One region of the Variovorax sp. SPNA7 genome, then DNA from elsewhere that is predicted to be linked to it. Evidence: riboswitches for the same ligand, from Rfam matches in the RefSeq annotation. Region 1 holds a riboswitch; each other region holds the start of a gene.
The links. A riboswitch is a leader RNA that binds a small molecule or an ion and turns the genes downstream of it on or off. The one in region 1 is predicted to bind glycine.

Region 1 (3,267 bases):
GAATTCGGCGGATCAGGACTCGGCAGCGAACTTGTCGTAGCTGGCGGCGTCGAGCAGCGCGTCGAGCTGCGCGGGTTCGCTGAGCTTGACCTTGAAGAACCAGCCGGCGGCCAACGGGTCGGTGTTGGCGAGCGAGGGATCGGCGCGCAGGGCTTCGTTCACTTCGGTGATCTCGCCCGACACGGGCATGAACACATCGGCCGCGGCCTTGACCGATTCGACGACACCGGCCACCTCGCCCTGGGCAAAGCTCTTGCCGACTTCGGGCAGGTCGACAAAGACCACGTCGCCGAGCGCGTCCTGCGCATGCACGGTGATGCCGACGGTGGCTGCGCTGCCTTCGGCCGAGACCCATTCGTGGTCCTTGGTGTACTTGATGCTCATGGTGGAAAACTCCTCGTGGAAAAAAATGATGATCGGGGGCGCAGCGCCTAGCCGCGGTAGTAGCGGGTGGGCACGAAAGGCAGCGTCGAGACTTCCATCGGCACCGGCTTGCCGCGCACGATGGCCTGCACGCGCGTGCCGGGCTCGGAAAACGCGGTGGCCACGTAGCCCATGGCGATCGGGCGGTCGGCCGTCGGGCCGAGCAGGCCGCTCGTGACAAAGCCGATGTCCTTGCCTTCGAAGGATTGCAGCATGGTGCCGTCGCGCACCGGAATGCGTTCCAGCGCCACAAGGCCGACGCGCTTGCGCTTCAGCGTGTCGTGGTCGGTGTGGCCCGCGGCGCCGGCCGTGGCGGCGGCGAGCTGGGCCAGCACCCTGGCCGCGCCCGGAAAGCCGCCTTCGCGCGCGCCGCCCGTGCGGCGCACCTTCTGGATCGCCCAGTTGAGCGAGGCTTCGATTGGCGTGGTGGTGGTGTCGATGTCGTTGCCGTAGAGGCACAGCCCGGCTTCCAGCCGCAGCGAATTGCGCGCGCCCAGGCCGATGGGCTTGACCTCGGGCTGGGCCAGCAGGAGGCGGGCGAGGGCGTCGGCATTCTGGCCGGCCACCGAGATCTCGAAGCCGTCTTCGCCGGTGTAGCCGCTGCGCGTGGCAAAGGCCGGAATGCCGCCGATCTGCACCGCGCCGCCGGTCATGAAGACGAAGCGCTCGATGCCGGGCGACAGCCGCGCCAGCACCACGGCCGCCTGCGGCCCCTGCAGCGCGAGCAGCGCGTGGTCGGGCATGGGCTGCACATCGCAGCGTGCGCCGATCTTCTGCTGGATGTGGGCGATGTCCGCCACCTTGCAGGCGCCGTTCACGATCACGAAGATCGAGCCGTGGCCCTCGTTGAAGAACATCAGGTCGTCGAGGATGCCGCCCTGGTCGTTCAGCAGCAGGCCGTAGCGCTGCTTGCCGGGCGCGAGGTCGATCACGTCGACCGGCATCAGGGTTTCAAAGGCGGCCGCGGCGTCCGGGCAGACCAGGCGCAGCTGGCCCATGTGCGAGATGTCGAACAGACCGGCCGCGTCGCGCGTGTGCCTGTGCTCGGCCATGAGGCCGGCGGGGTATTGCACCGGCATCGAATAGCCCGCAAACGGCACCATGCGGGCGCCGAGCTCCACGTGCAGGTCGTACAGCGGGGTCTTCAGGAGTTGTTCGGCGGAAGAGGAGTCGGAGGAAGCAGCCACGGGGCACTCCAAAGGGGCAGACGAATTCCATGGCGCGAGCCATGGGCCACCCCTGCTGTCCGCTTTACCTGAGAGATTCGCCCCACGATCGGGGTTTGCTCCTTCGGTGGGCCGGTGCATGGTTTGGGATGCAGCGGCCTCTCTCCAGCAAGGAAGCGCCGGCATGCGCCAGCGCTGTGTCAGTCCTTTTGCCTGAGCGTTCGGGAAACCCCTGCGCCTTCGGCGGCCCCGGCTGGCGGGGCTCTCTCCTGACCATAGGAGTGTAGTGGATCGCGGCCGCCCGGTCTGCGGCTCAGTGCACGGTCTCGGCCGGCGGCAGCAGCCGGTCGATGCGCTCGCGCAGCGATTCGGCCCGCTCGGCGCCGGCGGCTTTCTCGACCTCGGTGAGCATCAGTGCGGCAATGGTCAGCATGGCGCCGCGGTCGCGCGCCTCGCGCAGGGCGTCGCGCATCTGCAGCGCGAACTTGGGGTCGCGGCGCACGAACATGCGCTCGCAGATGTCGAACAGGAACATGCGCGTGGTGGCCAGGGAGCGCTTGCCGTCGAAGTTGTCGGCCGAGGTGGCGAGCCGGATCGGGTCGGCCGCGGGTACCGGGGCGGGCGGCTGCGCCACGGCTTGCGCCGCCGTGGCAGCAAGCGCCTGCGCGTCCTGCAGATAGCCTTGGCGCATCAGCGCCTGGATCGCCTGCTCGGCTTCGGTGCGGCTGGCGAAAAGCGGGCTGAAATCGGTCAGCGAACGCCGGCCGTCGGCCATCAGCAGCAAGGCGCGCTCGCGCTGGCTCAGCGTGCGCTCGCGGCCTTGGAGTTCGTCGCGTGCCTTGTCGGTCTTGGTGGGAAACATGGCGCCACAGCTTTGGGGATCGAGGGCTGAAGCATCGTTGCAAGCGGTGACATCTTCATGAAACGTTTGCCTTACAGGGAAACCGCCGCACAAAAAAAAGCAGCCTGCGAACAGGCTGCCGTTTCTTCTTTTTCGCCTTGTTTCCGCTATTTGGCGTACGCCAGGTCGCGCAGCGCGAGCGATATCCACGGCACGTAGGTGATCACCATCAGGCAGGCCAGGATCACGAGCACGAAGGGCACCAGGTATTTCACGATCCGGTCGAGCGAGATGCGCGCCACCGTGCAGGCCGCGAACAGGTTCACGCCGAAAGGCGGGGTGATCATGCCGAGCGCCAGGTTCACCACCATGATCAGCCCGAAGTGCACCGGGTCGATGCCGAAGTGCACCGCCACCGGCGCAAGGATGGGCGCGAGCACGATGATGGCCGCGCTGGTCTCGATGAACATGCCGATGACGAACAGCGCCGCGTTCACGCCCAGCAGGAACATCGCGGGCGACTTCAGCACTTCCTGCAGCCAGTGGCCGATGGCGTCGGGCACCCCTGCACGCGTGATCAGGAACGCGAACAGGCCCGCGTTGGCGATGATGAACATGATCACCGCCGACGACAGCACCGACTTGCGCAGGATGACGTACAGGTCCGTGGGCTTGATCTCGCGGTAGATTCCCACGCCCACCACCAGCGCATAGAGCACCGCCACGGCCGAGGCTTCGGTGGGCGTGAAGATGCCGCCGTAGATGCCGCCCAGGATGATGACGGGCATCAGCAGCGCCCAGCCGGCCTGCCACGTCGCCTTGAAGAAAGGCATGCGG
Region 2 (3,267 bases), 2.9 Mb from region 1:
AAGCCATCGACGCCGTGCGCGCCACCCTGGTGGGCCTTGCCGATGCGGGCAGCGACGGCATCCGCCGCACCGGCGACCTGGGGGCCGATGTGCTGGTGCGCCACATCATCGGCCTGGACCCCACGCGCCGCGGCATCGCGATTGCCGATGTGGCCGAGGCCGGCATGCGCCTGACCTTCTGCCGCCGCAATGCGCAGGCCGCGCGCGCCGACCTGATGCGCATCTGCGCCGAGATCCGCGAAGAGCTCGAGCCCGAGGAGCAGACGCTGGCCACCGCGCGCGCCGTCGCAGCGGGGGAGGCCGAGGCGGCGCCGCATCCGGCGCGCCGCATCGCGGGCGCCGTGTACGTGAGCTGCTCGGGACGCGGCGGGCCGCACTTCGGCGCGCCGGGCGCCGAACTGCAGATCGTGCGGCACGCGCTGGGCGACGTGCCGCTGGTCGGCTTCTTTGCCGCGGGCGAGATCGCGCGCCACCACCTGTACGGCTACACCGGCGTGCTGACGGTGTTCACCAGCAAGGACTGAGCCTCGCCCTCTGGCATTCAGGCCGGCTGCAGTACGCGCGCCGCCGGCGCAGGCATGCCGGTGAACGCAAAGTCGACCTCGGGCGCGAGTCCGCTCACGATGCGTGCAATCGACTTGCCCGATCCGCAGGCGTGCGTCCAGCCGAGCGTGCCATGGCCGGTGTTGAGGAACAGGTTCGGCAGTTTCGTCTTGCCGATCAGCGGCACGTTGCTTGGCGTCGCGGGGCGCAGGCCGGTCCAGAACTGGGCCTGCGTGGTGTCGCCGGCGCCCGGAAAGAGCTCCTCGACGCGCCGCACGATCGCCTCGCAGCGCACGCGGTTCAGGTCGCGGTCGTAGCCGTTGAGCTCGGCCGTGCCGGCAATGCGCAGGCGGTCGCCGGAAGCCGAGGTGTAGCGCGAGAACACGAGCTTGAACTCGTCGTCGGTCAGCGAGACCTGGTGCGCCCTGGACGCGTCCTTCACCGGCAGCGTCACCGAATAGCCCTTGGCCGGATAGATCGGCAGCCGGATGCCCAGCGGCGCGGCAACGATCGGGCTCAGCGAACCCATCGCGAGCACGAAGGCGTCGCTGCGGATGCGCTGGAAGCGGCCTTCGCTGTCGGTGGCTTCGACGTGGTCGATGCTGCCGCCGGCCTCGCGCAGCGCGGTCACCGTGTGGCTCATGAGGAACTTCACGCCGGCCGCGGCCGCGCGCTTCGCCAGCTCGCGTGCAAAAAGATTCGCGTCGCCGGACTCGTCCTCCGCCGTGTAGGTGGCACCCGCCAGCTTCGGGCGGATGTGGGCGAGGGCGGGCTCGATCTTCACGGCCTCGTCGGCAGAGATCACCTGGCGTTCGCAGCCGAGTGCGCGCATCTGCTCGGCGGGCTTGAGGGCGCCGTCGAACTCCTTCTGCGTCGTATAGAAGTGCAGGATGCCCTGCGTGCGCTGGTCGTATTGCAGGCCGGCGTCGGCGCGCAGCTGCTGCAGCACCTCGCGGCTGTAGGTGCCCAGGCGAACGATCTGCTCGATGTTGTGCCGGGTGCGCGCCGGCGTGCATTCGCGCAGGAACTGCAGGCCCCAGAGCCACTGGCGCATGTCGGCGCGGATGCGAAACAGCAGCGGGGCGTCTTCCTTGCCCAGCCATTGCAGCACCTTGAGCGGTGCGCTCGGATTGGCCCAGGGCTCGGCATGGCTGACGGAGATCTGCCCGCCGTTGGCAAAGCTTGTTTCGGCGGCCGGCGTGGCCTGCCGGTCGATCACGGTCACTTCGTGGCCGAGTTGCTGGAGATAGTAAGCAGAAGTCACGCCGAGCAGGCCGGCGCCAAGAACGATCACACGCATTTCAAGTACCTTTGAAGATTGGCACTCGAACGGCGGACTTGGTGTGCTACTGATTCAATAGCGAGCAACCGGACGAACGCCGTCCAAGTTGCCGCTCCCCCTGTCCTTGGTACCTGAGAGATTCACCTGTTGCACCTTGCAACGGGTTTGCTCCTTCGGTGCATCACGCGAGGTGATGGCTCTCCAGACGGCTTGTCAGTTGATGCAGTACATGCCACGACACTCTTTGAAAGAACTTCAAGGAATCTGTGGGCTGACCTGAGCGTTTATGGGAGTTTGCGCCTTCGGTGGAGTAGTAATAAGTACTACTCACTCTCCTGCAGTGAAACGATTGTAGGCGGGGACCGCAAAGCCGCCAACCATGAATTTTGACAATTCGGACCAATGGGATAATTGTCATTGATTCGAAACTTCGGGGAGACTCATGATCCTGGTAACCGGCGGCGCGGGCTTCATCGGCGCCAACTTCGTACTCGACTGGCTGGCGCAGAGCGACGAGCCTGTCGTGAACCTCGACAAGCTGACCTATGCCGGCAACCTCGAGACGCTCGCGTCTCTCAAAGGCGACCCGCGGCACCTCTTCGTGCAGGGCGACATCGGCGACAGCGCGCTGGTTGACCGCCTCTTGGCCGAGCACAAGCCGCGCGCCATCGTGAACTTTGCCGCGGAATCGCACGTCGACCGCTCCATCCACGGCCCCGAGGACTTCGTGCAGACCAACGTGCTGGGCACCTTCCGCCTGCTCGAGTCCGTGCGCGGCCACTGGAGCGCGCTGGCGGCCGAGCAGAAAGCCGCCTTCCGCTTCCTGCACGTGTCCACCGACGAGGTCTACGGCTCCCTCTCCAAGACCGACCCCGCCTTCACCGAAGAGCACAAGTACGAGCCCAACAGCCCCTACTCGGCCAGCAAGGCCGCCAGCGACCACCTCGTGCGCGCCTGGCACCACACCTACGGCCTGCCGGTCGTCACCACCAACTGCTCCAACAACTACGGGCCCTTCCACTTCCCCGAGAAGCTCATCCCGCTGATGATCGTCAACGCCCTGGCCGGCAAGCCCCTGCCCGTGTACGGCGACGGCATGCAGGTGCGCGACTGGCTCTACGTGAAGGACCACTGCAGCGCCATCCGCCGCGTGCTCGAAGCCGGCCGCCTCGGCGAGACCTACAACGTCGGCGGCTGGAACGAGAAGCCCAACATTGAGATCGTCAACACCGTCTGCGCCCTGCTCGACGAACTTCGCCCGCGTGCCGACGGCCAGCCCTACAAGGCGCAGATCAGCTACGTCACCGATCGCCCCGGCCACGACCGGCGCTACGCCATCGATGCGCGCAAGCTCGAGCGCGAACTCGGCTGGAAGCCCGCCGAAACCTTCGACAGCGGCATCCGCAAGACCGTCGAGTGGTACCTGGCCAACGCCGAATGGG
Region 3 (3,267 bases), 2.3 Mb from region 1:
CCTGCAGCAATTGCCCGCTCCAGCGCACGAACTGCGTGGGCAGCGAATCGTTCAGCCCAAGCTGGCCCCGCACCTTGGCGATGTTCTCGCTGGTGCCGCTGTCGCCCACGATGGCGGCGGCCGGATCGCCGGGCGCCAGCCGGAGCATCAGGAACACGATCAGCGCGACGATGACGAGCACCGGCACGGTCGACAGGATGCGGCGCGCAAGAAAGATCAGCATGGGTTTGGCGAACGAGCGCGCTCAGCTCTTCTTGATGTTCCAGAACACATTGACCGGCGAGCGCACCACGCCGCTCACCACGCCCTTGCGGTAGGCCGTGAGCGGCTTGTATTCGCCGATGGGTGCGTAGATGCCGGTGTCGTACACGCGTTGCTGGATGGCCGTGGCCAGGTCCTTGCGCTTCGGCTCGTCGGCCGTCGCCAGGAAGTCGGACTTCAGCTGCTCGAGCTTGTCATCGGTGGCCCAGCCGAACCAGCCCTTCTCGCCGTTGCCCGTGAGCGGCGCATAGAACATCGGGTTCATGTTGTCGGCAATGCCCCAGCCGGTGATGAAGAGGTTCCAGCCGCCCTTGTCGACGGGATCCTTCCGCGCGCGGCGCGTGACCAGCGTGGGCCAGTCCATCGACTGCATGTCGACGTTGAAGCCGGCCTGCTTCAGCAGCTGCGCCATCACCGGCGGAAACTTGTTGAGCAGCGCAAAGTCGGCCGGATACATGAGCACGACCGGCTTGCCGTCATAGCCCGCTTCCTTGAGCAGCGCCTTGGCTTTCTCGAACTGCGGCTTGCCGGTGAAGTAGCTGGTCTTGTCGCTGGAGAACGCCGTGCCGCACGGGTAGACCGAGGCGCAGCTGTTGTAGAGCTCCTTGTGCACCATCTGGGCGCGCATCAGCGCCTCCTGGTTGATGGCCATGATGGCGGCCTGCGCGATCTTCGGATTGTCGAAGGGCGGAATGACGTGGTTCAGGTGCAGCGCGAACGAGCCCTTCGGGATCGGGTTGTCGACCGTGATGGCAGCGTTGTTCTTGAGCGCCGTGTACTGCTCCGGCGGCAGCCATTCGATCATGTCGACCTCGCCGTTCGCGAGCGCATTGGCCTGTGTCTGCGCGTCCTTCAGGATGATCCATTCCATGCGGTCGACGTACACGTTCTTGCCGCCCGCGGTGCCTGAAGGCGCCTCGGTGCGCGGCACGTACCTGGTGTTCTTCAGGTAGACCACCTTCTCGCCGGGGCGGTACTCCTCCTTCTTGAAGATGTAGGGGCCCGAACCGGTGGCGTCGTCGATCTGCTTGTCGGACGGCGTGGCGGCCACGCGCGCCGGCATGATGAACGGCGGGTTCGACGAAGGCTTGCTCAGTGCATCGAGCACCATGCCGAAGCCGTCCTTGAACACCAGCCTGAAGCTGCTGGCGTCGACCGCCTCGGCCTTGTCGAGCGCGGCATACATCTTCTGGCCCAGCCCGTCGCGCTGGCCCCAGCGCTTGAGCGACGCCAGCACGTCTTCCGAAGTGACCGGCTTGCCGTCATGGAATTCGAGGCTCTTGCGCAGCGTGAAGGTCCACGTCCTGCCATCGGCGCTGGTGGTGTACTTGTCGACCATCTGCGGCTTGACCTTGCCCTGCTCGTCCACGCCGAAGAGCGTGTCGTACACGGCATAGCCGTGGTTGCGCGTGACGAAGGCGGTGGTCCAGATCGGGTCGAGGATCTTGAGGTCGGATTGCGGCACCAGGCGCAGCACCTTGGCCGCATCCTGCGCGAACGCGCTGGTGGTTGCGAATGCAGCGGCCAGCATGGCACCCGCGACAACGGCTTTCAGGTTTCTTTTCGACAGCATCTTCGGTTCTCCGGTTGAAAAAATCGTGAGGAACGGGACTTCGGATCAGGCGTGCCAGCGCGGCCGCCCCGGTGGAAGAAGAAGAGGAAAAATCGCGCGAGGCGCTCGAACAAGAGTCATGAAGAAGAAGGCTCCGGAAGCGCGCAAAGGCCACCCCGCGCATTGCGCGAGATGCCCCTGCTGTCCTTTGGCCTGAGAGATTCACCATGCACGCTCATCGCGCATGGCTTGCCCCTTCGGCGGCTGCCCTCGGAGGCCTTTTCTATTCAGGGCTCCGGGCAGCGCTCTCCAGCGTTGATCGAGATATCCAGTCTTGGGACCTGAGCGTTATGGGCTGTCGCCTTCGGTAATGCACTAACTCGAAGCATCGAGCCGGCATTTCTCCTGGATGCATTCTTCCAAGCAGAATGCGTGCCACTCGAACGCTTGCGCTACTGCGGCCCGCCGCAGAAGCTCGCCCTTTCGGTGGTCCTGGCGGTGAAGTGAAGGCGTGTGGTGGTGGTGTCGCTGGCGGGCGTGTTCTGCGGCCATTCGCTCTGCAGCCATGTGTACTGCCAGCTGTAGGCTTCGCCCGGGCTCGCAGCTTCGCCGTAGCTGATGCGAAGGCTGCCGCTGCTCTCGTCGTGGCAGTGCTTCGACTGCTTGTATTCCCTTTCGCTGAAGCAGGCGCGGACCATCTTCGAGCACGAAAAAGGAATGCCTTCGTACACGGCCCGGCTCGCGTCCTCGACCGGCACGAAGTCGGCCTTGCTGAACGAAGCGCCGCCGCCCGAGTACATCTCCGACACCGTCTGGAGCACGGCCGCGGCCCACCGCCCTTCGGCCAGCGGATAGAGCGCCGGCGCGAGGGAGATGCGCGAATCCGCCATGCCGGGAGTGGCCGCCTTCTTCATCAGTGCGGCCGCATAGCCGCTGAAGTCATGCAGGCGGTTCAGCTGCCACGTGCCGGCGGCGACGCGCTTGATGCGCGCCATGGCCAGCGGCTCGCTCGAGAACACCGCATAGTCGCCCGCTGCGGCGCCGCGCGGCCGGTACAGGCCCAGCGCCTGCGGATCGCAGGGCTGCGGCAGCAGCGCACACAAGCGCGCGCGCCAGTCCGCATCCAGCGATTCCGGTTTCTTCACCGCATCGAAGAGTTGTGCCGACGGCGCGGCGCCCGCATGCCCCGCAAGCAGCAGGACGAACATCGGCAAGGCGGCAGTGCGAAGAATGGGCAACGGGTTCATGGACCGGCATGGTAGCCAGCCCGCCCACAGGATGCTGCAACCAATTGCGGTGCGGGCGGGCCGATGTTGTAGCCTTCGCCCCACGGCCATCTTGGCCTCGAACGGAGCAAAAGATGGCTGACAGGATCCTGGTGTTCTATGGCTCGTACCGCTCGGACCGCATGGGCATTCGCCTGGCGGACTACCTGGTGGCGGGCCTCAACGCGC

Region 2: another riboswitch for glycine. It lies ahead of RZE77_RS03450 (D-amino acid dehydrogenase); the one in region 1 lies ahead of gcvT (glycine cleavage system aminomethyltransferase GcvT).
Region 3: another riboswitch for glycine. It lies ahead of RZE77_RS06580 (ABC transporter substrate-binding protein); the one in region 1 lies ahead of gcvT (glycine cleavage system aminomethyltransferase GcvT).

Annotation. Positions count from the first base shown of each region.
Region 1 covers NZ_CP138513.1:3,692,259-3,695,525, reverse strand. The annotation lists gene gcvH (glycine cleavage system protein GcvH) at 13-384, opposite strand; gene gcvT (glycine cleavage system aminomethyltransferase GcvT) at 432-1,610, opposite strand; glycine riboswitch at 1,656-1,768, opposite strand; glycine riboswitch at 1,781-1,871, opposite strand; gene RZE77_RS17325 (hypothetical protein) at 1,903-2,451, opposite strand; gene RZE77_RS17320 (TRAP transporter large permease) at 2,598-3,267, opposite strand, start outside.
Region 2 covers NZ_CP138513.1:766,150-769,416, forward strand. The annotation lists gene RZE77_RS03445 (FIST signal transduction protein) at 1-524, shown strand, start outside; gene RZE77_RS03450 (D-amino acid dehydrogenase) at 542-1,843, opposite strand; glycine riboswitch at 1,934-2,040, opposite strand; glycine riboswitch at 2,092-2,161, opposite strand; gene rfbB (dTDP-glucose 4,6-dehydratase) at 2,268-3,267, shown strand, end outside.
Region 3 covers NZ_CP138513.1:1,440,364-1,443,630, reverse strand. The annotation lists gene RZE77_RS06585 (ABC transporter permease) at 1-223, opposite strand, end outside; gene RZE77_RS06580 (ABC transporter substrate-binding protein) at 245-1,834, opposite strand; glycine riboswitch at 2,005-2,136, opposite strand; gene RZE77_RS06575 (hypothetical protein) at 2,266-3,060, opposite strand; gene RZE77_RS06570 (NADPH-dependent FMN reductase) at 3,174-3,267, shown strand, end outside.